DNA from 3 places in the Nocardiopsis sp. NPDC055551 genome. Region 2 is predicted to be linked to each of the others. Evidence: riboswitches for the same ligand, from Rfam matches in the RefSeq annotation. Region 2 holds a riboswitch; each other region holds the start of a gene.

Region 1 (7,826 bases), on a different contig from region 2:
AAGCACTCAACGAGAAGCGTCGCCAAGGGGTACGCGTGCTTCCACTCGGCTTCGGTGAGGCCGGCCTTCCGGTACACCCCGTCATGCGCGACCACCTCTCCGCGGGAAACGGCGCCAACGCCTACGGGCCGGTCGCCGGATCGGCGGCGCTCCGCGAGGCGGCCGCCGGCTACTGGAACCGCCGAGGACTGGACACCGACCCGGACCTGGTCATCGCGGGCCCCGGCAGCAAGCCCCTGCTCTACAGCCTTCTCCTGGAGATCGGCGGTGACACCGCCATCGCCGCGCCCAGCTGGGTCAGCTACGCGGCACAGAGCCGCCTGGTCGGCCAGAGCCCCATCATGGTGCCGACCGCCACCGGACAGGGCGGCGTACCCCAGCCCGACCTACTGCACGCCGCCGTCACCGACGCCCGCGAGCAGGGTCGCACCGTCAACGCCGTCGTCGTCACCCTCCCGGACAACCCGACCGGGACCGTCGCCGACGTCGAGACCGTCCGACGGCTCGCCGACGTCGCCCGCGAACTCGACCTCATCATCATCTCCGACGAGATCTACCGGGACCTCGTCCACCTCGACTCCGACGGCGAGGACCGCGTCGTCGTGCACAGCCCCGCCGAGTTCGCGCCCGAACGCACCGTCATCTCCACCGGCCTGAGCAAGAACCTGGCCCTGGGCGGCTGGCGGATCGGCGTCCTGCGCCTGCCCGACTCCGAGATCGGTCACCGGCTGCGCGGCGGACTCCTGGGGGTGGCCAGCGAGATCTGGTCCAGCCCGGCCGCACCGGTCCAGCAGGCCGCCTCGCACGCCTTCGCCGAACCCACCGAGCTCGTCGACCACATCGACCGCAGTCGCCGTCTGCACGGCATCGTCGCCCGAGCCGTCACCGACGTCTTCGTCGCGGCCGGGGCGAACGTCGCCGCGCCCAGCGCCGCCTTCTACCTGTACCCGGACTTCGAGCCCGTCCGGGAGCGCCTGCGGACCCTGCACGGGGTCACGACCGGGCCCGAGCTGACCGGACTGTTGCTGGACGGGTACGGCATGGGCGTCCTGCCGGCCGTGGAGTTCGGGGAGAGCCCCCACACCCTGCGCATGCGGGTGGCCACCAGCCTGCTCTACGGCGACTCCGAGGAGCGTCGTTACGCGGCCCTTTCCGCACACGATCCCCTGGCGCTGCCGTGGATCCGCGCCCACCTGGACCGACTCACCGAGGTGCTCGGCGGTCTGCTGGACAAGGGCCCGGCCCACGCCGCCACGGTCGTCCCGGTGCGACGCGAGGTCGCGCGGTCGGTGAGCTGATCCGGCCCCCACAGCTTGTGGCCGCCTCGTTTTAAGGGGGCGCGGCGGACACAACCGACGGGTCCCTCCCCATATCTCTCCCGGGGAGGGGCCCGTTCGTCATGTTCGGGGACGGTGGCACGGCGGGGTCACGGCCGCTGTGGGTCAGGCCCCCTGCGTCTGCGCCGACCGCTCGGCCAGCTCCCGGCTGGGGGCGATCACCGACCGGTAGTGCGCGACGAGGTCGGTGTTGACTGCGGCCCAGGTGCGGTGCTCCACCGAGGGCCGGGCCGCGGCCCGCATCGGCTCGCGCACCCGGTGGTTGTGCGCCAGCCGGCCCACCGCCACCTTCAGCTCACGCGACGAGTCGGGCGCGAACAGCAACCCGTTGTGCTCGTCGGTGATCAGGTCCAGCGGGCCACCCGCGGCGGGGGCCACCACCGGCACCCCGGAGGCCAGCGACTCCTGGACGGTCTGGCAGAAGGTCTCGTCGGCCCCGGTGTGCACGAACACGTCCAACGCCGCGTACAGCCGGGACAGGTCCTGGCCGGTGCGCTGACCGGTGAAGACCGCGTCGGGCAGCATCCGGCGCAGCCGGGTCCGGTCGGGACCGTCACCGACCACCACGATCCGGATGTTGCGCAGGCGCGCCAGGTGACCCAGCAGCTCCACGCGCTTGTCCTTGGACAGCCGGCCCACGTATCCGACGAGCGTCTCGCCGTTCGGGGCCAGACGGCGCCGCAACCCCTCGGAACGGTGGTCGGGGTGGAACCGGTCGGTGTCCACCCCGCGACGCCACAGGGCCAACCGGGGGAATCCGCGGTCCGACAACGCCTCCATCGTGGCGGAGGAGGGCACCAGGGTGCGGTCCACGGCGGAGTGGATCCGGTGCAGCAACGACCAGAGCGCCTCGGTTCCGGGCAGACCGTACCGACCGGCGAAACCGGCCAGGTCGGTCTGGAACACGCCCACGGTCGGCAGCGCCCAACGTCGCGCCACGTCCACGGCGGCGGCACCGAAGAGGGTGGCCCGGTGGGGTGTTCGGGAAGGTGTCGACGAGCGGGGTCATGGGGGACATGCGAACGGGCTCCCAACGCCGGAATATCGCTGCTCCCGACGCTAGGCTCGGAGTGTGAACCGGGGTCGCAGCCCGAGCGAACCCGCCCCGTCGGAAGGGGGAGGGTTGGAGGATCGGGCGGTGACGAGGCGTGTACGGTCGTCTGGCCGTCGTGTGACCCCGGGATGGCATGATCGCCGAAAACGTTGCAGGACACACCTTTGAGGAGTCGATCGGTGACCCTGGTGGAATGGTCGAAGCTGGTGTTCGAGGAGCTCGAACTGTCCGGGAGCGAGCCGCTCCAGAAGGCCGACGTCGACAGGATCCTCGACCTGGCCCGCGACGCCGCGCACTCCGTCGCCCGCCCCGCGGCACCGCTGACCACCTATCTGTTGGGTGTGGCGGTCGGTAGGGGGGCGGACCCGGAGGAGGCCGCGGCCGCGCTCAGCAGGCTCGCGCTGGCCCACGCCGAGGACGAGGACAAGGCGGACTGAGGGTGCGCCCCGTCGCGCACCCGAGGTGACACCGGCGCGGCGCAACGTTCATGTCGAACACATGTGATTCGTTCGTTACGCGTCAGTGTCATTCTTTGCCGATATCGAAATGCACCCACCTGTGCCGATGTGACTCCGCGAACAACGGTCCCTCTGTTCCACCCTCGGATCTCTCGGCCCCACGCACTCACCGAAAGGGAGATCCCCTGTGGACCAACTCCTTGAGATGGCCGGCATCATCAGCGACGTCATCTGGGGACCCTTCGTCCTCATTCCGTTGTTGTTGGGTGTCGGTGTCTTCCTCACCATCCGGCTGCGCCTCCTTCAGCTGCTCAGGCTCCCGCACGCCCTTTGGCTCGCCCTCGTCCGTCGCAAGGAGGACTCCTCCGTCGAGGGCGACATCTCCCACTACCAGGCACTGAGCACCGCGCTCGCCGCCACCGTCGGCGTCGGTAACATCGCGGGCGCCGCGCTGGCCATCGGTGTCGGTGGCCCGGGCGCGCTGTTCTGGATGTGGTTCATCGGCATCTTCGGTATGGCCACCAAGTACAGCGAAGCCCTCCTGGGGGTGAAGTACCGCCGCACCGACGCTAAGGGTGAGCAGAGCGGCGGCCCGATGTACTACCTCAAGTACGGGATCAAGGGTGGGCTCGGCACCTTCCTCGGTGTCGCCTTCGCGGTCTTCGGCGCCATCGCGGCCTTCGGTATCGGTAACGGCACCCAGGCCAACACCGTGGCCCAACAGGTCAGCAGCGTCACCCCGCTGGAGCCGTGGGTCATCGGCCTCGCTCTGATGATCCTGTCCGGCGGAGTGATCCTCGGTGGCATCAAGAGCATCGGTCGTGTCGCCTCCGGCCTCGTGCCGATCATGATCATCGGTTACGTCGGCATCTGCCTCGTCGTGCTCATCGCCAACTGGCAGTCGCTCCTGCCCGCCTTCCAGCTGGTGTTCACCGACGCCTTCACCGGGACCTCCGCCGTCGGCGGTTTCGCGGGCGCCGGTGTCATGCTCGCCATCCAGATGGGCTTCGCCCGCGGCATCTTCTCCAACGAGTCCGGGCTGGGCACCGGTGGTATCGCCGCCGCCGCGGCCAAGACCAAGGAGCCGGTCCGTCAGGCCATGGTCTCCATGACCCAGACCTTCATCGACACCATCATCGTGGTGAGCATGACCTGCCTGGTCATCATCGTGACCGGTGTGTGGCAGGGAGACGAGGCCGAGGACGGTTCGCTGCTGACGTCGCAGGCCATGACCGAGGGGCTGGGTGCCATCAGCCCCACCTTCGGTACCGCGGGCGCCTACGTCGTCGCGGCCTCCGTGGCCGTCTTCGCCTTCAGCACCCTGCTCGGCTGGGCCTACTACGGTGAGCGGTGCGTGGAGTTCCTGGGCGGACGCAAGCTGGTCCTGCCCTACCGACTCATCTTCATCGTCATCATCTTCATCGGTTCGGTCGCCAGCCTCGACTCCGTCTGGCTGTTCAGCGACATCGCCAACGGCCTGATGGCGCTGCCGAACCTGGTGGGGTTGCTCCTGCTGTCCCCGGTCATCGTGGCGGAGAGCAAGAGGTTCTTCGGTCACCCCGATTGGCGTAACCCGGACGCGGTGATGGACGACGTCCAGCGCTAGCCGACTCGCACGCCCCACGGGGAGAATATGAAGGGGGGACCGGTCCGCACGGGCCGGTCCCCCCTTCGTGTGATCACCACCAGGCGTGGAAATGGTGCACGGGGCCCTGGCCGCCGCCGGCGTCGATCTCGTCGGCGTGGCGCAGCGCCTCGGTCAGCCAGGTCTTGGCGTCGGCCACGGCGGTGGCCACGTCCGGGCGTTGGGGGATCAGCGCGGCGATCGCGGAGGACAGGGTGCAGCCGGTGCCGTGGGTGTTGCGGGTCGCCACGCGCGTGGCGCTCAGCTCGACCGGGGCGGACTCCCCGTCGACCAACAGGTCGACGCTGTCGGTACCCGGCAGGTGACCACCCTTGAGCAGGACCCGACGCGGCCCCAGCTTCAGAAGCCTCTCGGCCTGGGAGCGCATCGTGGCCAGGTCCGTGGCCTCCTCCTCGCCGAGCAGGTCGGCGGCCTCCGGCAGATTCGGTGTGAGCAGGTCGGCGCGCGGCAGCAGTTCTCCGCGCAGCGCCTCCATCGCCGAACGCTCCAACAACCGGTCGCCGCTCTTGGCGACCATCACCGGGTCCACCACCACGTTCGGCAGCCCGTGTCGGTCGATCGCGGCGGCCACGGCCTCGGTGACCTCGGCGGTACCCAGCATTCCCACCTTGACCGCGTGGACCGTGGCGTCCCCGAACAGTGTCTCCATCTGGTCGACGACGAACGAAGCGGGGACACCGTGAACCCCGGTGACCCCGCGCGTGGACTGGGCGGTCAACGCCGTCACCACGCTCATCCCGAAGACCCCGTGGGCGGAGAACGACTTCAGGTCCGCCTGGACGCCGGCGCCCCCACTGGGGTCGCTTCCGGCGATGGACACGACGTTGTGCACGCTCATGGGCGTTCCTTCGCTAGTACGAACTAGGGCAGGTTCGACGGGTGTGCTCTCAGCCGGGTCGTTTCCCCGGCACCCCGCGCCGTCGGGGTCGAAGCGCCGTGAAGCGCTCGCTCGACCCCGACTCGGTATGTGGTTGTGGGTACGACTCTAAGGGTCAGACGGAGACGCTCTGGTGACCGGCCTCGTGCTCGCGCTGGGCGCGGGTGCGGTGCTCCCACACGATCGAAGCGACCACGATTACGAAGCCGAGCGCGGTGAAGGCCAGCGTCACGGGCACGTCGGTCATCGGCAGGATCTCTCGCTCCTCGGACTGCCAAGGCCACAGGGCGCGCAGCGAACCGGCCATGAGACCGGTGAGCACGACCAGGGTGACGTGGTGGTGGTTCTCCAGCAGGAACTGCAGGACCTTCACGAACAGGGCGAGACCGGTGATCATGCCGAGCACGAAGACCGCGATGTAGGGGATGTCGACCGAGCGCAGGGCGGCCATGGTGGGCTCGTACAGACCCAGGGCCAGCAGGATGAAGGATCCGGACAGACCTGGAAGGACCAGGGCGCAGATCGCGACCGCGGCGGCGATGAACACCACCACGGGATGGGTGGGCAGGTTGGCACCCGGCAACCCGGTGAGGAAGAAGGAGAGCGCGGCGAAGACCAGGGCCAGGAGGTAGTGCCAGGCCTTCCAGGTCTTGCCCGCGCCGGTGTAGGGGATCCACAGGCAGGCCAGTACCAGTCCGAAGAAGAGGGCGTAGGCGTACTGGGTGTGGCTCTCGACCAGGGGCGCCAGGAAGACCGCGGCGAGGATGAGCGCGAAGGCCATACCGATCAGGGCGGGGATCAGGACGCCCCAGTCCACCTGGCGGAACTGCTCCCGGGCACGGTCCTTGCCGCGTCCTCGGGGCACGTCGGTGACGTAGCGCTTGATCCCGCTGACCGCGTGGCCCGCGCCACCGATCAGCTTGTCGTAGAGACCGACCATCAGGGCGACGGTGCCGCCGCTGATACCGGGCAGTGCTTCGGAGGTGCCCACGGCCCCGCCGCGCACCGCGTTGAAGATGTAGGAGCCTACTGAGTTGGCCATGAATGCTCGGGCGCTTCTTCCGGGGAGCCGGAAAGGGGACGCCGTCCTCCGTCCTGATGGTGTCGCCGGTCCCGTATCCACGGTGGACCGGACGATCAAAGGGGTGCTTGGGTCGGCGCGGACCTCGATGAATCCGCCGATGGTACGATCCCGGGCCCAACGCCGAGGTTCGTCACTCCGGCCACACGATGGGGGAAGGGGACCGCGGCCCCCGGGCCGGGTGTGGCCATTCTAGCGTCGTCGATGAGGGCGGAAAGCGTCCCGGAACTGTCCTGGAGACATCGAGAGGGCGCCGAAACCGCGTTTCGGATGCTTAATGGTGTACTGACTCGGAGACCGAAATGAGGGGTACCACAGAGGGAGGTCGAGGGGACCCCTCGGAGACCTCCACGGGTCACCGCGATCGGGGACTGTGGGCGCCCTCATCGGCCACCGAAGTGGCCCAACGGTAGTCCTGTTTGCCCACGGCGGTGCGCCGGACCCGGTCCACGAAGTGCACCGTCCGGGGCACCTTGAACCCGGCCAACCGAACCCGGCAGTGGGCGCGCAACGCCTTCTCGTCCGGGTCGCTTCCGGGGGCCAACGAGACCAGGGCCGTGACCCGCTGGCCGAGGTTCTCGTCCGGGGCGGGCACCACGATCACGTCGTCCACCGACGGGTGGGCCTTGAGCACGGCCTCCACCTCCTCGGGATACACTTTCTCCCCGGCGGTGTTGATGACCACGCTGCCCCGGCCCAACAGGTCGATCGAACCGTCCGTGGCCCGGGTCCCGTAGTCGCCCGACAACGCCCAACGTCGCCCCTCGGCGTCGGTGGGAAAGGTACGAGCGGTGGCGATGGGGTCGTTGTAGTAGCCCAAGGGGATCCGGCCGGTCCGCGCGATCCGTCCGACCTGTGGCGACCCCGGCCGCAACGGACGCAACGCGTCATCCAGCACCGAGATGCTGCCGCCCATGGTGAAGCTGCGACGGTCGGTGGCGTCGGCGACCGTGGCCGCCTCGTCGGGGGCGGTCGCCGAACCGCACACACCCGTCTCCGAACCCCCGTAGGAGTCGGCCAGGGTCACGTCTCCGCGCCAGGCCCTCCACAGGTTGCGCACCGCCGGGGTCAACGGGGTACCACCGGAACGCACCGAGGTCAGGTCAGGGCACAGTTCGGGCTCGGTGAGCAGGTGCCGCGCCAGGGGACGCGCCATCGCGTCGCCCACCAGCTGGAGCGCGTGCACGCCCTCGCGGTGCGCCAGTTCCAGCACACGGTCCGGCCGGAAGCTGCGGTCGGTGGACAGCACCACGCGCTTGCCGCACAGCAGCATGCTCAACGCGTGCCACTGCCCGGCCGCGTGCATGACCGGACCCAGGACCAGCATGCGCTGCGGGAAACAGCGAACGGCGCGTTCGGCCACCTCATCGGGGG
Region 2 (7,826 bases):
TTCACGCGGGCGACGTGCAGCCAGGTGGTGAAGGGGTCGCTCCACGACTCGATGGAGAAGGACCACTGTCCCTCGGCGGGCAGGCTGATCTCGGCTTCGTAGCGGTCGGTTCCGGGGGATTTCTCCCGCATCGGGACAAGGGGCCGTCGGCGCCCTTCGGGTGAGTGGACGACGACGCCCGCGGCGAGGGAATCGTGCCCTTCGCGGATCACCGTCGCGCCGACGGTGAAACGTTCTTCGGGCACCGCCTTCACCGGGCCGAGAACGTTCTCTGGAGAGATATCGAGGATGGGCAGTCGTCCGATCACTGGCTACACCGTCATTGTCGTGGTTCGGGCGTTATGGGGCAGCACGCGGCGACTCGCGTGCGGAATTAATCGGAATTTAATCCAACGAAGAACGGGGTCAACGAAGTGCTGGATCGGAAACTGTCCAGATTGCGGCTTCGGTGCCCTCCGCTGTCTATCGTCGGTCCTCTAGTGGGGTTTGGAAGAGTGTCGGGGCCGGATAATTAATGTGATCCTCATCACACTGGCCTCGGTGGGATGGACCTGGTATTTGTCGGGTTTCACCCTGGGAAACCTCGCAAACCGGGCAGTTCGCCACTGTGGATTCTGGGGTTTCTGTAGTCGCTTTCCCGTGCCTCTTCGTGAAAAGTCGGTAAATTCTTCTCCCATGTTGTGCACGAGGTCCATGCGGGTAGGGATGAACGAATGTGCGCCGGGCAGGGCGAGGCGTATTCCGGACATCCCCATGTGTCCGTTGTGACCCACAGGGATCAATTGTCACGTATTCGGGGGAAGCGCTTCTCGCGCCGGCTGATTCGTCGGGACTCTCGTCTTGATGTCGAGATTAATTGCGGCTGGTTCCTCGTGAACAGTCCACTGTGGCCGTGCTGTGGCGTTTCTGGGTGCTTTGCCGGGGATTGAGGAAGCTTTTCGGTGACACGCCCGATTTGACGGAGTTCCCTTTGCGGGCCGACTGCGAGTGTGGTCGACGCAGTGCCCGGTGCCACGTGGCACCGGGCCGCACACGGCCGTAGGGGGCGACGTGACGGAGTCCAGCCGTATTGGTCGGTTCGGGGACAGAGCCCGAGCCCTGGTGGAGGGCGGAACCGCGAAGTTGGAAGGGGGCGGCGGCAAGGAACGACGCGAGGCGATCCTGCGTCTGTCCGGACTCGGCCTCATCGCCGGGCTATTGTCGGCGGCCCTGGTCATACCCTTGGTCGGCGGTGCCGGGATCGTGGCCAGGGACGCCGCCGCGGGGTTCATGTCCCTGCCGAACCACCTCGACGTTCCGTACCCGTCGTCGCGCGTCCTGCTCACCGACGACTCGGGGGAGCCCTTCGGCGAGGTCGCCCAACGCGAACGCGATGTCGTCGACCTCGACGAGATGAGCCCCTGGATGGGCACGGCCCTGATGGCGATCGAGGACGACCGTTTCTACGAGCACAACGGCCTCGATCTGCGCGGTGTCCTCCGCGCCGCCATCCGCACCGCCCAGGGGAACACACAGGGTGGTTCGACCATCACCCAGCAGTACGTCAAGAATCTCCTCATCGAGACCGCCGAAACCGAGGAAGAGGTCGACCAGGCCAGCGCCCGGACGATCACCCGCAAACTCACCGAGTTGCGCTACGCGATCGACATCGAGGACCGCTACACCAAGGACGAGATCCTGCAGGGTTACCTCAACCTGGCCTACTTCGGGGCCGGCGCGCACGGAGTCGAGGTCGCCGCCGAACGGTACTTCTCGACCTCCGCCGCCGAACTGGACCCCGGGCAGGCCGCGACACTGGCCGGTCTGGTCCGAGCGCCCTCGTACTACGACCCGATCAACAACCCCGATGAGACCAGGGAACGCCGCGATCTCGTGCTGGACCGGATGGTCGCCACCGGACACCTCGACGCCGAAGAGGCCGCCGCGCACAAGGAGAAGGGCCTGGGAGTGGACGCCACGCCGCGCGGGGGCAGCTGCGCCGAGAGCGAGTACCCGTTCTTCTGCGACTACACGATGCGCTGGCTCCTCGAATCCGACCTGCTGGGCGACACCAAGGCCGAGCGCGAACAGCGCATCTCCCGGGGCGGCTTCACCGTCCAGACCAGTCTGCTCCGAGCGGCGCAGGACTCCGCCCAAGAGGCCATCGACCGCCGGGTCCCGCACGAGGACTCCACCAAGTTCTCCGCCCAGGCCATGGTCGAGCCCGGTTCGGGCCGCGTGCGAGCCCTGGCCCAGAACCTGCGCTACGGGTTCGACGACGAAAAGGTCGGCACCACCTCGATCAACCTGGCCGTGGACCAGGCCGACGGCGGTTCCAGCGGATTCCAGGCCGGGTCGACGTTCAAGGCCTTCACCCTGGCCGCGGCCCTGGAGAAGGGCCTGGGGTACGGCACCAGCTTCAACTCGCCCAAGAGCATGTCGGTCGGCGGCATGGCCAACTGCGAGGGCGGCACCATGTCGTCCTGGAACGTCCGCAACGCCGGTGAGAGCGACGAGGGCGGACACAACATGCTCAGCGGGACCAAGGGGTCGGTGAACACCTACTTCGCCCAGCTGCAGCGTCGGGTCGGCCTGTGCGAGACCTCCGAGACCGCCGAGGCGGTCGGGATACACCGCGCCGACGGTGGCGACCTCGGGGTGTGGAGCTCCTTCACCCTGGGCGACCAGGAGGTGTCCCCGCTGAACGTGGCCAACGCCTACGCGACCTTCGCCGCCCGTGGCACCCGCTGCGAGCCGCGCCCGGTCCGGGCGATCCGGGACGACGGCACGGGTGAACGGGTCACCGCCGACTCCCACTGCGAACGAGCGGTGAAGAAGCAGACCGCGGACGGGGTCAACCACCTGCTACAGCAGCCCTTCAAGGGCGGCACCGCCAATGGTCTGGACCTCGGGCGACCGGTCGCGGGCAAGACCGGCACCACCGACGGCGCGGCCTACGCCTGGTTCGCCGGGTACACCCCGAACCTCTCCTCGGCCGTGGTCGTCGGCGACGTGCGCGGCGGCGAGGCGAACCCGCTGCAGGGCGTGACCATCGGTGGCCGCTACTACGGCATCGTCTACGGGGGCAGCCTGCCCGGCCCGATCTGGCAGGAGAGCATGCGGGGCGGTACCGCCGAACTGGAGGCCGAGGACTTCGCGGGCTCGCCCGGGGCCTTCGGCAACCCGGACGCCGAGCCACCGAAGTCCAAGGACGACGAATCCGACACCGAGGCCTGACCTGCGATGGAGTCGGAAGAATCGGGCCGTGGGATGGAAACATCCCACGGCCCTCCTTGTTGACGCATAATGGAGGAGAACCGACAGGGGAGCGCGTGAGCGCTGAGAGTGCGGCATCGGACCGCAGACCCTTACACACCTGATCCGGGTCATGCCGGCGAAGGAAGTCGTGGAATCCGTCATCTCCGTGCCGCCGGCGCGGGAGACGCTCTCGGCCGCATTCCCCTCGTCGACCTCGACGAAGGGACCTCATTTCGATGGGTATCGACACCGGAGCCGGGCACGCCGGTACGAGTCGTGGACTTCTCGGCCGGATCAAGGACTGGATCCGCGCCGAGTTCGGGGCCTGGCGCACCGTGGACATCGTGGTGGCCGCCGTACTCGGCGCCGCGGTGGGGGTGGTGTTCTGGCTGTGGGGCGTGGTCTGGACGATCACCGGACCGCTGTTCGTGCTCTTCCCCCCGGCGCAGGCGATCCTCTACGGGGTCTGGCTGCTTCCGGGAGTCCTCGGCGGGCTGATCATCCGACGGTCCGGCGCGGCCGTGCTCACCTCCATCACCGCGGCCTCGGTCTCCGCGCTGCTGGGCTCCCAATGGGGCGTCACGGTGGTCCTGGAGGGCGCCATGCAGGGGCTGCTGCCCGAGCTGGTCTTCCTGCTCTTCCTCTACCGCCGTTGGGGCATGGGCGTGGCCGCGCTGGCCGGTGCCCTCGCCGGGATCTCCCCGGCCATCCGTGACGCCGTCGTCTACTACGCCACCTGGCCGCTGTCGCACCAGCTCGTCTACGGCGGCCTGGTCCTGGTGAGCGGCGCGTTGATCGCGGGGGTCGGCGGACGCCTGCTCACCACCGCCCTGGCCCGGTCCGGGGCCTTGGCACCCTTCCCCTCGGCCAAGGGCTGACCATGGCCGGCACGAACGCGCGCGGCGCGTGTGTGGAACTCTCCGGCTGGGGATGGAAGCACGCGGGCCGCGCCGCCCACGCCCTGCGCGGCGTCGACCTGCTCATCGAACCCGGGGAGCGGGTCCTGTTGCTGGGCGCCTCCGGCGCGGGCAAGTCCACCCTGTTGCACGCCCTGGCCGGTCTCACCGGGCCCGACAGCGCCATCGGTGGCGACCAGGAGGGCCTGCTCCGGGTGGACGGCGAGCCCGCCTCCCGGGGGCGCGGCGGTGTGGGTCTGGTCGCGCAGGATCCCGAGGCCCAGCTGGTGATGGCGCGCGCCGGCGACGACGTGGCGTTCGGCCCGGAGAACCTGGGGGTGGCACCGGACGAGATCTGGTCGCGGGTCGAACGTGCCCTGGTCGAGGTCGGGTTCCCCTATGGGATCGGCCACTCCACCGGTGCCCTGTCCGGTGGGGAGAAGCAGCGCCTGGTCATCGCCGGGGCACTGGCCATGCGACCGCGTCTGCTGCTGTTGGACGAGCCCACCGCCAACCTCGATCCGGTCGGGGGCGCGCTGGTCCGGGACCTGTTGGCCCGCCTGCTCACCGAGAGCGAGGCGACCCTCGTTCTGGTCGAACACCGCGTCGCCGAGGTCATGGACCTGGTGGACCGTGTGGTGGTGGTCGAACCCGGCGGTGGCGTGATCGCCGACGGGGCGCCGGCGAAGGTCTTCGCCGAGCACGGGAGGTCCCTGGCCGAACAGGGGGTGTGGGTACCCGGAGAGGAACCCTCACCGGACCTACCCTCGGCCCCCGGGGGAGCGCCCATGTTGGCGGCGCGGGGTGTGACGGCGCGGACCCCCTTCCAACTGGGCGTGCGGGCGGCCGCCCCGCGCACCGTCCTCGAAGACGTGGACCTGACCGTGCCCGCGGGGGCCGTCACCGCGCTGACCGGGCCCAACGGAGCGGGCAAGTCCACCCTCCTGACCCTGCTGGCGGGCCTGACCAAACCGCACCGTGGTCGGGTGGTGCCGCGCGGGACCCTGGCGGAGATCGACCGGCGTCCACTGGTCCGCTGGCCGGCCCGACGGCTGGCCCGCCACGTGGGCACCGTCTTCCAGCACGCCGAGGACCAGTTCGTGACCACCGAGGTCCGCGACGAACTCCGGTTCGCCCCGCTGCGGGCCGGTCTGAGCGATACGGAGACCGAGGGCCGGGTCGGTGAACTCATGGAACGGCTGCGGCTGACCCATCTGGCGAACGTGCACCCGTACACGCTTTCGGGCGGGGAGAAACGCCGTCTGTCGGTGGCCACCGCGCTCAGTTCCGGCCCCCTGCACGCCCCCGACGTCCTGGCCCTGGACGAGCCCACCTTCGGCCAGGACACCCGCACCTGGACCGAGCTCGTGGAGCTCCTCGCGGATCTGCGAGCCGAGGGCCGGGCCATCACCGTGGCCACCCACGACGGGCTGCTCCTGCGTCATCTGACGGACGTGCGGGTGCGTGTGGCGGACGGGCGCGCCGTGGCCGAGGAGGCCGAGTGAGCGAGGTCCCCCGGCTCACCGGACTCAATCCCGCAGCCAAACTGATCGCCGCCCTCGGCATCGGCATCGGACTCGTCCCCGCCGTGGACGTGGTCACCGGCGGCATCGTGCTGGCCGCCGTCCTGCTGTGCGTGCCCTTCAGCGGGGTGGACCGCCGCACCCTGCTGATCCTGGCCGGCCCCTTCGTGCTCATGGGTCTGAGCAGCGCCGCGGTCAACTACCTGTACGGCGAACAGGGCCTCGAAGGAGCCATCGGGGTGGCGGTGCGTCTGTTGGCCATCGCCCTGCCCGGACTCCTCGCCGCCATCACCAGCGACCCCACCGACATGGCCGACGGGCTCGTGCAAAGACTCAAGGTGCCCGAGCGCCCCGCCATGGGCGTGCTCGCGGCGCTGCGCCTCATCCCGCTGTTGGCCGACCAGTGGCGCACCATCACCCTGGCCCGTAGGGCTCGAGGACTGGAGGCCGGATACAACCCGCTGAACGTGGTCCGACTGTTCTTCGGCCGACTGTTCGCGCTGCTGGTCCGCGCCATCCGAATCGGTACCCTGCTGGCCACCGCCATGGACGCGAGGGCCTTCGGGACCGGGCCGCGCACCCACGCACGAGTCAGCCGCTGGCGTGTCGGCGACACGCTCCTGCTCGTGGGCGCCGCCCTGCTCCTGGCCGTCGCCTACACGGTCTCGGCCCGGCTCGGGACCCTGGTGCTGCTCTTCTCCTGACCCGCGTGGTTGGGTTGCCATCGAAACCGACACCGACACCGAGACGAAGAGGTGGACAACGTGGGCGAGTTCGTTCGCGTGGAGGCCGACCCGGAGAACCCCGCGGTCGCCGTCATCCGCATCGACCGACCCAAGGCGCTGAACGCGCTGAACGGACAGGTCACCAAGGAGATCGCCGAGGCCGCGGCCCGGGTGTCGACCGACGACTCCGTGCGCGCCGTCGTGCTGTACGGCGGTGAGCGCGCCTTCGTGGCGGGGGCCGACATCAAGGAGATGGCCGACCTCGGCCACGCGCAGATGCTGAACTACTCGCGCGCGCTGCAGAACGCGCTGACCGCCGTGGCTCGGATCCCCAAGCCCGTCGTGGCCGCGGTCAGCGGCTTCGCGCTCGGCGGCGGCTGCGAGCTGGCGTTGTGCGCCGACTTCCGGGTCGCCGGGACCAAGGCCAGGTTCGGGCAGCCCGAGATCCAGCTCGGCGTGATCCCCGGCGCCGGCGGGACCCAGCGCCTGCCGCGCCTGATCGGCCCGGCCAAGGCCAAGGACCTGACCTTCAGCGGCCGTCACGTGCGCGCGGAGGAGGCCGAGCGGATCGGTCTGGTGGACCGGGTCGTCGCCGACGAGGAGGTCTACTCGGCCGCCGTCGCGCTGGTCGCCGAGTACGCCGAAGGTCCGGCGATCGCCCTGGCGGCGGCCAAGGAGGCCATCGACCGCGGGCTGGAGACCGACCTCGACACCGGACTGGAGATCGAGCGCCTGCAGTTCTCCGGGCTCTTCGCCACGGAGGACCAGAAGACCGGCATGCGCAGCTTCATCGAGCAGGGGCCGGGCAAGGCGAGGTTCAGCGGTCGCTGAAGGATCTGAACCCGTTTCGGACGGGGTGCCACGGCGTTCGGACCGGCGCCCCGTCCCACGCTTGAACTTCCCTTTGCCACGTTTTGCCACGACAATGGACCTTCGTCATATTCAGTGGCGTCACGGGGGTCGGCCCGGTCGACCGGATCCGGCCAGACAGGACGGGGGCGGGGGAACCGCGCACGCTGTTTTTCCGTCATACTCGTCATTGGTCGTCCCACGACGGACGGTTCGTCCGGAGTCCCCGGGGCGCGGTCAGCGCCTGCTCTCCGACGACACCAAAAGACCATACGAGGCCCCTCCGGGGTCGAACAAGCCAATGGTGACCCATCCCCCCGGCCGATAAGCTGGACGTGGTGGTATGCGGTCTTTTGAGGGGATGAGTTCTCGATGGCAATGTCGGCAGGTTTCCCCACGGGTGAGGAGCTGCCGGAGCGCATCGGCCACTACGTCATCCGCCGCCGCATCGGTGCGGGCGGCATGGGCGTGGTGTACCAGGCCGAGGACCCCCGGACCGACCAGTTCGTCGCGGTGAAGGTTCTCAAGCCGGAGGTCGCAGGAGACCACATCGCACGCGCGCGGCTCGCCCGAGAGGTCGAGACGATGCGCCGCGT
Region 3 (7,826 bases), on a different contig from region 2:
ACGAGGGCTGGAGCGGCGACAGCGACGGATTCGGTCGTGGCGCCGCGATCCTCATCGGTGACCTGTGCCTGACCTGGTCCGACGAGATGTACCAGGCCTGCGGGTTCGTGCCGCGGACGCTGCAGGACGGGCGTGCTCCCTTCGACGCGATGCGCACCGAGGTCATGGCCGGGCAGTACTTGGACACCTTGGAGCAGGTCCGCGGCATCGAGACCCGTGAGGCCGCCCTTCGGGTGATGCGGTACAAGACCGCCGCGTACACGGTGGAGCGTCCGCTGCACCTGGGGGCCGCGTTGGCCGGGCGGGGCGAGGAGCTCGCCCGGGTCTACACCGACTACGGCGTCCCGCTGGGGATCGCCTTCCAGCTGCGCGACGACCTGCTGGGCGTGTTCGGCGACCCGACCACCATGGGCAAGCCGGCCGGTGACGACCTGCGCGAGGGCAAGCGGACCCTGGTGGTGGCCGAGACCCTGGCGCGGTCCGGTGAGACCGACGCCGAGCGCTTCCGCTCGCTGCTGGGCGTGCCCGACCTGTCGACGGACTCGGTGGAGTGGATGTGCTCCCTGGTGGAGTCCAGCGGCGCCCTGACCGCCTGTGAGTCGCTGGTCGAGGAGTACTCCGAGCAGGCGCTCGCCGCACTGGAGGACCCGGAGCTGGACGAGGGCGCGCGTGACCCGCTGCGCGAGTTGGTCGTCGCGGCCACCCGCCGCTCCCACTGATCGGCGATCCGCCCGAACCCCGAACCCCGAACCCCGAACCCCGAAGGATTGATTTTGGGGTCTTCGGGGTTTTTTATACCCTTTTTCAAATTACGCCCACAGCCCGATTCCGGCATGAATCGGAATCCACGATAGACCTTGAAACCGGAGCGCTCCCTCCCATGGCCAGAAACACCGCCCCTCTCGGGCCGACCACCACGGCCGAACGGGCACTCGCTCCGGACCTCGCCCGCGGCTTCATGCTGCTCTTCATCGCCCTGGCCAACACGGTCTGGTACCTGGGGGCCGCACCGAACACCGGCATCACCGCGCACCCCACCCCTGAGGGCGCACTGGACGATGTCGTGCAGTTCTTCACGGTCATGGCCGTGGACATGCGCAGCTACCCGATGTTCGCCTTCCTGTTCGGGTACGGCATGGTGCAATTGGCCAGGCGCCAGGAGGCGGCGGGTGCCGACGTCAAGGGCGTCGACGCCCTGCTGCGCCGCCGCAACCTGTGGCTCCTCGTCTTCGGCTTCTTCCACGCACTGCTGCTGTGGATGGGCGACATCCTCGGCGCCTATGGCATGCTCGGGCTGGTCCTGGGATGGCTGTTCCTCCGGCGCAAGAGCGGGACACTGCTCGTGTGGGGCGCCGTGCTGACCGGCCTGCTCGCGCTCCTGTCCGTGATCGTCCTCCTGCTCCTGCCGATCCTCGGCGAGGTCGACATGGGCGATCAGGACGTTCTGGTCACGGCCGCCGACATCGCCGAGACGTCCATCCTGTCCGCCGCGGTCATGCGAATGCTGGCCTGGCCCCTCAGCGTCGGGCAGGGGCTGCTGATCCCGGCCTTGCCCGCCGCGGCCCTGTTCGGGTTCTGGGCCGCGCGCCGCCGGATCCTGGAGGAGCCGGAACGGAACCTGCCCCTGCTGCGCGGGGTCGCGATCGTGGGCATCACCGTCGGCTGGCTCGGCGGTCTCCCCCTGGCGTTGGCCCAGATCGGCGTGTGGGACCTGGCCCCGATCCAGGGGCAGGCGCTGGCCATCCCGCACATGTCGACCGGCCTGTTCTGCGGGCTCGGGTACGTCGCGCTGATCGCCCTGGTGGCGTACCGGGTCCGGGAACGGGGACGAACCCGGGGCATCCTGGTGAGCGCCCTGAGCGCGACGGGGAAGCGCTCCCTCAGCGCCTACCTGGCCCAATCCGTGCTGTGCGCGCCGCTGCTGGCCGCATGGGGCCTGGGGCTGGCCGCGCACATGTCCTCGTGGACGATGTTCCTGTACGCGGTCGGGGTGTGGCTGCTCACCGTGGTGGGCGCCTACGCGCTGGAGCGCGCGGGGCGTCGTGGCCCGGCCGAGGTGCTGTTGCGCCGCCTGACCTACCGGCGCATCACCCGTACGATCGCCCCTGTCACGGGTGGGAACGAGGAGGCTCCCCAAGAGCACACCACCCGCTGACCGATGAGCTCAAAAAGGGGCGTGCCGATGAGCGGCCGGCACGTCCCCATACTCCAGGATGGCTGTCATGGGTGACGATCACATGACAAACCACACCATAGGGGTGACCGGAGCCACGGGAGCGGTGGGCGGGCGCGTGGCCGCCCGGATCGCTCGGCTCGGGTCGACACAGCGATTCATCGTGCGCGACATCAATCGCGCCCCGGAGTACCCGGGCAGCAGCGCGTCGATGGCCGACTACGAGGACGGGGCCGGGTTCACGCGGGCCTGTCGGGGGGTGGACACCCTGTTCCTGGTCTCGGCCACCGAGTCCGAGGAACGAATGGAGACCCACGTCAGCGCGGTGGACGCGGCGGTCGAGGCGGGGGTCTCCCGGATCGTGTACCTGTCGTTCCTCGGTGCGGGCCCGGCCTCGACCTTCACCTTCGCCCGGACGCACTTCTTCACCGAGGCGCACATCAGATCCACCGGTGTGTCCTACACGTTCCTGAGACCGAGCCTGTACCTGGACCTGCTGCCCCATTGGGTGGACGACGAGGGAGTGGTGCGCGGCCCGGCCGGTGACGGTCGGGCCGCGTGGGTGTCCCGGGACGACGTGGCCGACGTGGCCACCGCCGTCCTGACCGACCCCGTGGTGATCGCCGCGTCGGAGCGGACCACCTACGACGTGACCGGCCCGGAGGCGTTGTCGGTGGGCGCCACGGTGGAGAAGCTGGGCAGGCTCACCGGCCGCACCATCCACTACGTGCCCCAGAACTGGGAGGAGGCGCTGGAGTCACGCCGGCGCACCGGAGCCGCGGAGTGGGAGGTCGAGGGGTGGGCGTCGTCGTACGCGGCGATCGCGAACGGGGAGATGGACGTGGTGGCCGATACCGTGCCGAGCCTGACCGGGCACCCGGCGCAATCCATCGAGGGTTTCCTGCGCCGTCATCCGAGCGCGTTGGCGCACGTCGCGGTCTGACATCGGCGGTCTCTTCCCGACCACCGCCGTGCGGAGTGCGCGGTCGAGTTCGGCGGACCCGAGGTGCTGATCCCCGGGAGGTTCCCCGTCACCGGGTCCGGTGAGGCGTCGCCTCGGTTCAGGCCCGCGCGGTGAGCCGTTCCTTGAGGGCGACCGCCGCGGCACGGGGGTCCTCCGCCTCGGTGATGGCGCGCACCACGACGACACGCGAGGCGCCGGCGTCGAGCACCTCGTCGATGGTGGTCAGGTCGATGCCGCCGATGGCGAACCAGGGTCGTTCGGTCCCCAGTGCGGCGGCCTTCTCCACCAGGGCCGGGCCGGCGGCAGGGCGTCCCGGCTTGGTGGGGGTGGCCCAGGTCGGTCCGACGCAGAAGTAGTCGCTGCCGGCTTCCTCGGCGGAGGCCATGGCGGCCTCGACGTCGTTGTTGGATCGCCCGATGACGGGGTCCGCGCCGATGATGTCCCTGGCCATGGACACGGGCAGATCGCGCTGTCCCAGATGCAGAACGTCGGCGCGCACCGCGCGGGCGATGTCGGCGCGGTCGTTGACGGCGAGCAGCGCGCCGTGGCGTTCGCACGCCTCGCGCATGACCTCCAGCGCGGCGAGTTCCTCGCGGGCCTCCAGCCCCTTGTCCCGGAGCTGGACGATGTCCACCCCTCCGGCCAGGGCCGCGTCCGTGAACTCGGCGAGGTCACCGCGCTCGGTACGGGCGTCGGTGCACAGGTACAGAAGGGATGCGTCCAGGCGCTCGCGCAGGCTGGTTCCGTGGTTGGTCCTCACACCCGACACATTAGGCCCTGGTCGTCGAGGGGCCCAAGGGCGCACCCCCCGGTGCGCCCCATGGAGCGAACGGCGATCACTCAGAAGGCCATGGCCTGGGCGCGGCGACGCACCTCGGTGCCCCGGTTCTCGCGCATGGCCTGGATCGGGGTCCCCGGAAGGGTGTCGTCCGGTGTGAAGAGCCAGCGCAGAGCCTCCTCGGTGGAGAAACCCGCGTCGGAGAGCAGCACGATGGTGCCGGGCAGCCCCTTGACGAGGTCGTCACCGTCCAGGAAGGCGGCGGGGATGGAGAGTTCTCCCTTGCGAACCACGCCCATGAGGCGGTTCTCGCGGATGAACGTCTTGATCCGGTTCGGGCTGACGCCCAGCGGCTCGGCCGCCTCGCGCAGGGTCAGCCAGTCGCCGACCAGTTCGTCGATGTCGAGGTCTTTGTGTGTCACCCTCCCAATCTGCCACACCCCACCGGCCACCGAGGACCGCCCGAACCCGTGCGGGGTCACCTGGCCTAGGATGGCGGGGAGCGAACAGACATGTCCCGCGGGAGCCGGGTGGACCCGGCTGAGAGGGAGACCGAGCAGTCTCCGACCGCACGAACCTGATCCGGATCATGCCGGCGAAGGGAGGGGAGCGCGCACCATGCGCGACTTCGAGGATTCCCGCTACAGGACCGGTTCCGACACCGATGGTGTGGTCGTCGTCGGTGGCGGCGTCATCGGGAGGGTCGTCGCCTGGCGGGCGGCCCGACACGGTCTGGACGTCACCCTGGTCGAGCCCGATCCCGTCACCGAACCCGCCGACGCGCGTTCCTCCTCCGCCGTCGCGGCGGGCATGCTCACGCCCGCCACCGAGGCGATCTTCGGTGAGGAGGAACTCATGGGACTCGGCGTCCGCTCCGCGCGGATGTACGACTCCTTCGTCGCCGAGGTGGAGGCGGACTCCGCCATGTCGGTGGGCCACCACCGCACCGGAACGCTCCTGGTCGCCTTCGACCGGGACGACCTGGCCGTCCTCGATGAACTCCACGACCTGCAACGACGTCTGGGCATCGCCACCGAGCGGTTGAACAGTCGAGAGTGCCGCCGGTTGGAACCCCACCTGGCCCCTTCGGTGCGGGGCGGGGTCCTGGCCCCAGAGGATCACTCCGTCGACCCCCGCCGTCTACTTCCGGCCCTGGCCCGGGCCGCCGAACGCGCGGGCGCGCGCGAGGTGGCCGGGGCCGTGACCGAGGTCTCCTCCCCCGGTCCCGACGGGGCCCGGTTGGGAGTGCACCTGGCCGACGGCACCGTTCTGCCGACCCACCAGGTCGTCCTCGCCGCGGGTTGCCTGAGCGACCGGATCACCCTGCCCGCGCCGGTGCTGCCTCCGATCCGGCCGGTCAAGGGACAGTTGTTGCGCGCCCGGGTCCGTGAGGGGGAGCCCCCGCTCGTGGAGCGGACGGTGCGCGGCCTGGTCCGCGGCTTCCCGGTCTACCTGGTGCCCCGCGCCGACGGCGAGGTCATCGTGGGCGCGACCCAGGAGGAGCTGGGGTACGACACCGCCCTGACCGCGGGCGGGCTCTGGCAGGTGCTGCGGGACGCGCGCGAACTCGTTCCCGGGGTCACCGAGCTGGAGGTCACCGAGACCTGCGTGGGCCTGCGCCCCGGGTCCCCCGACAACCGACCCCTGCTGGGCCCCACCCGGGTGCCGGGACTGCACCTGGCCGTGGGCCACTTCCGGCACGGGGTGCTGTTGGCCCCCGTGACCGGAGAGGTCATGGTGCGGGCGCTCACGACCGGGGCCCTGCCCGAATACGCGCATGGATTCGCCGCCGACCGGCCGCTGTCCGATGGCGGCGCGTGAGACGAACCGACGACGTGGGAGTGACTGTGGAACTGATCATCAACGGCGAGAGTCGCCAGAGCACGGCCACCACGGTCGAGGCGGTCGTACGCGACCTCACCTCGGCCGGCGACGGGGCGATCCCCGGCGGGATCGCGGTGGCGATCAACGACGAGGTGGTGCGGCGCACCGCGTGGGCCGGCACGGACCTGACGCCGGGCGACCGCGTGGACGTCCTGACCGCCGTACAGGGAGGCTGAACCATGACCGACATCCTCGACACCCGGCCCGATGTCGACACCGTCGAAGACCCCGTGATCATCGCCGGCGTCCCCTTCGGCTCCCGCCTCATCACCGGAACCGGCGGCGCGCCCTCCCTGGAGGTGCTGGAGGAGGCCCTGCTGGCCTCGGGGACGGAGCTGACCACCGTGGCCATGCGCCGGGTCGCCCCGGGCACGCAGGGATCGGTGTGGGACGTCCTGTCCCGCAACGGCATCCGTCCACTGCCCAACACCGCGGGCTGCTTCACCGCCGTGGAGGCCGTGCGCACCGCCAGGCTGGGGCGCGAGGCCTTGGAGACCGACTGGGTGAAGCTGGAGGTCGTCGCCGACGAGCACACGCTGCTTCCCGACCCGGTGGAGCTGTTGGAGGCCGCGGAGACACTCGTGGACGACGGTTTCACGGTGTTGCCCTACACCAACGACGACCCGGTGCTGGCCCGGCGTCTGGAGCAGCTCGGCTGCGCCGCCGTCATGCCGCTGGCCGCTCCGATCGGCTCCGGTCTGGGCATTCGCAACCCGCACAATCTGGAGCTGATCGTCGAACAGGCCGGCGTGCCGGTCATCGTCGACGCCGGCATCGGTACCGCCAGCGACGCGGCCCTGGCCATGGAACTGGGGTGCGACGCGGTGTTGTTGGCCACTGCCGTGACCCGTGCCCAAGACCCGGCCCTGATGGCGCGGGCCATGCGCGACGCGGTCCGGGCCGGTAGGGACGCCCGCCGTGCCGGGCGCATCCCGATCCGGCGGCACGCCCTTGCCTCCAGTCCCGACGTGGTCTGAGCGAAGTACCACTCGACCTGCCCGTCCGAGGTCCGTGTCCGGGCAGGTCGGAGCGGTCGCCGCGGCCCTCGGTCAAGAGCCGGCCGGTGCGGCGCCAAGCGAAGGTTTGGTGTCGTCCCCTACCTTGGATGGAATGTGTGTGCCGTGAGAGGGCACCGCACCCACCGAGACAGCCCAGGCGCGCGCACCCCCCGAGCGCACACGGACGGCCCGTGTGTCGCACAGTGCGGGGCCGCCGCGACCATGAACCGCGGGGCAGAACCGACTCCGGATTCCGCTATCGTGTCGGTTCGACATCTGGTGTCGGGTACGCGCCATCGGCCGCGATCTCCCGCGCTCCCCGCAGCAAGGACACAACTCCGCCGTGGACATGACGACTTCCGACCCGCTTGTAGGCGCGACGCTGGACCGTCGCTACTTCGTCGAGTCCAGGATCGCCGGTGGTGGTATGGCGACGGTCTACGTCGCCCACGACCTCAGGCTGGACCGCAGACTCGCTCTGAAGGTCATGCACCCGTCCCTGGCTCAGGACCCCTCCTTCGTCCAGCGATTCATCAACGAGGCGCACTCCGTCGCCAAGCTCTCGCACCCCAACGTGGTCCAGGTCTTCGACCAGGGCGAGGACCAGGGACACGTGTTCCTGGCCATGGAATACGTACCGGGGCGCACGCTGCGCGACCTGCTCAAGGAGCGCGGCCGGCTGACCGCCCGTCAGGCGCTGAACTTCATGGCCCCGGTGCTGGCCGCCCTGGGCGCCGCGCACCAGGCCGGCATGGTGCACCGTGACGTCAAACCCGAGAACGTCCTCATCACCGAGGACGGTCGGGTCAAGGTCGCCGACTTCGGTCTGGCGCGCGCGGTCGAGCAGTCCAACCAGGGGCTGACCCGCACCGGCACCCTGATGGGCACCGCCGCCTACCTGGCGCCCGAACAGATCGAGAAGGGCGTGGCCGACGCCCGCAGCGACGTCTACGCCGCGGGCATCATGTTCTACGAATTGCTCACCGGTGGCCAGCCGCACACCGGTGAGACCCCCATCGCCATCGCCTA

The links. A riboswitch is a leader RNA that binds a small molecule or an ion and turns the genes downstream of it on or off. The one in region 2 is predicted to bind thiamine pyrophosphate.
Region 1: another riboswitch for thiamine pyrophosphate. It lies ahead of thiD (bifunctional hydroxymethylpyrimidine kinase/phosphomethylpyrimidine kinase); the one in region 2 lies ahead of ACWGSK_RS11550 (ECF transporter S component).
Region 3: another riboswitch for thiamine pyrophosphate. It lies ahead of thiO (glycine oxidase ThiO); the one in region 2 lies ahead of ACWGSK_RS11550 (ECF transporter S component).

Annotation. Positions count from the first base shown of each region.
Region 1 is NZ_JBSHJJ010000006.1:27,316-35,141, forward strand. Features, by position in the region: gene ACWGSK_RS12300 (pyridoxal phosphate-dependent aminotransferase) at 1-1,298, shown strand, start outside; gene ACWGSK_RS12305 (glycosyltransferase) at 1,443-2,063, opposite strand; partial or broken gene ACWGSK_RS12310 (glycosyltransferase) at 2,061-2,300, opposite strand; gene ACWGSK_RS12315 (DUF6457 domain-containing protein) at 2,571-2,828, shown strand; gene ACWGSK_RS12320 (alanine/glycine:cation symporter family protein) at 3,037-4,455, shown strand; gene thiD (bifunctional hydroxymethylpyrimidine kinase/phosphomethylpyrimidine kinase) at 4,529-5,332, opposite strand; TPP riboswitch at 5,321-5,419, opposite strand; gene ACWGSK_RS12330 (DUF368 domain-containing protein) at 5,487-6,413, opposite strand; gene ACWGSK_RS12335 (acyl-CoA synthetase) at 6,808-7,826, opposite strand, start outside.
Region 2 is NZ_JBSHJJ010000005.1:254,134-261,959, forward strand. Features, by position in the region: gene ACWGSK_RS11540 (maltotransferase domain-containing protein) at 1-308, opposite strand, end outside; gene ACWGSK_RS11545 (transglycosylase domain-containing protein) at 1,051-3,216, shown strand; TPP riboswitch at 3,292-3,399, shown strand; gene ACWGSK_RS11550 (ECF transporter S component) at 3,474-4,115, shown strand; gene ACWGSK_RS11555 (ABC transporter ATP-binding protein) at 4,118-5,638, shown strand; gene ACWGSK_RS11560 (energy-coupling factor transporter transmembrane component T family protein) at 5,635-6,360, shown strand; gene ACWGSK_RS11565 (enoyl-CoA hydratase/isomerase family protein) at 6,412-7,212, shown strand; gene ACWGSK_RS11570 (protein kinase domain-containing protein) at 7,603-7,826, shown strand, end outside.
Region 3 is NZ_JBSHJJ010000004.1:329,905-337,730, reverse strand. Features, by position in the region: gene ACWGSK_RS10110 (polyprenyl synthetase family protein) at 1-719, shown strand, start outside; gene ACWGSK_RS10105 (DUF418 domain-containing protein) at 881-2,155, shown strand; gene ACWGSK_RS10100 (SDR family oxidoreductase) at 2,223-3,116, shown strand; gene thiE (thiamine phosphate synthase) at 3,235-3,897, opposite strand; gene ACWGSK_RS10090 (Rv2175c family DNA-binding protein) at 3,978-4,337, opposite strand; TPP riboswitch at 4,425-4,536, shown strand; gene thiO (glycine oxidase ThiO) at 4,534-5,736, shown strand; gene thiS (sulfur carrier protein ThiS) at 5,763-5,975, shown strand; gene ACWGSK_RS10075 (thiazole synthase) at 5,979-6,776, shown strand; gene pknB (Stk1 family PASTA domain-containing Ser/Thr kinase) at 7,141-7,826, shown strand, end outside.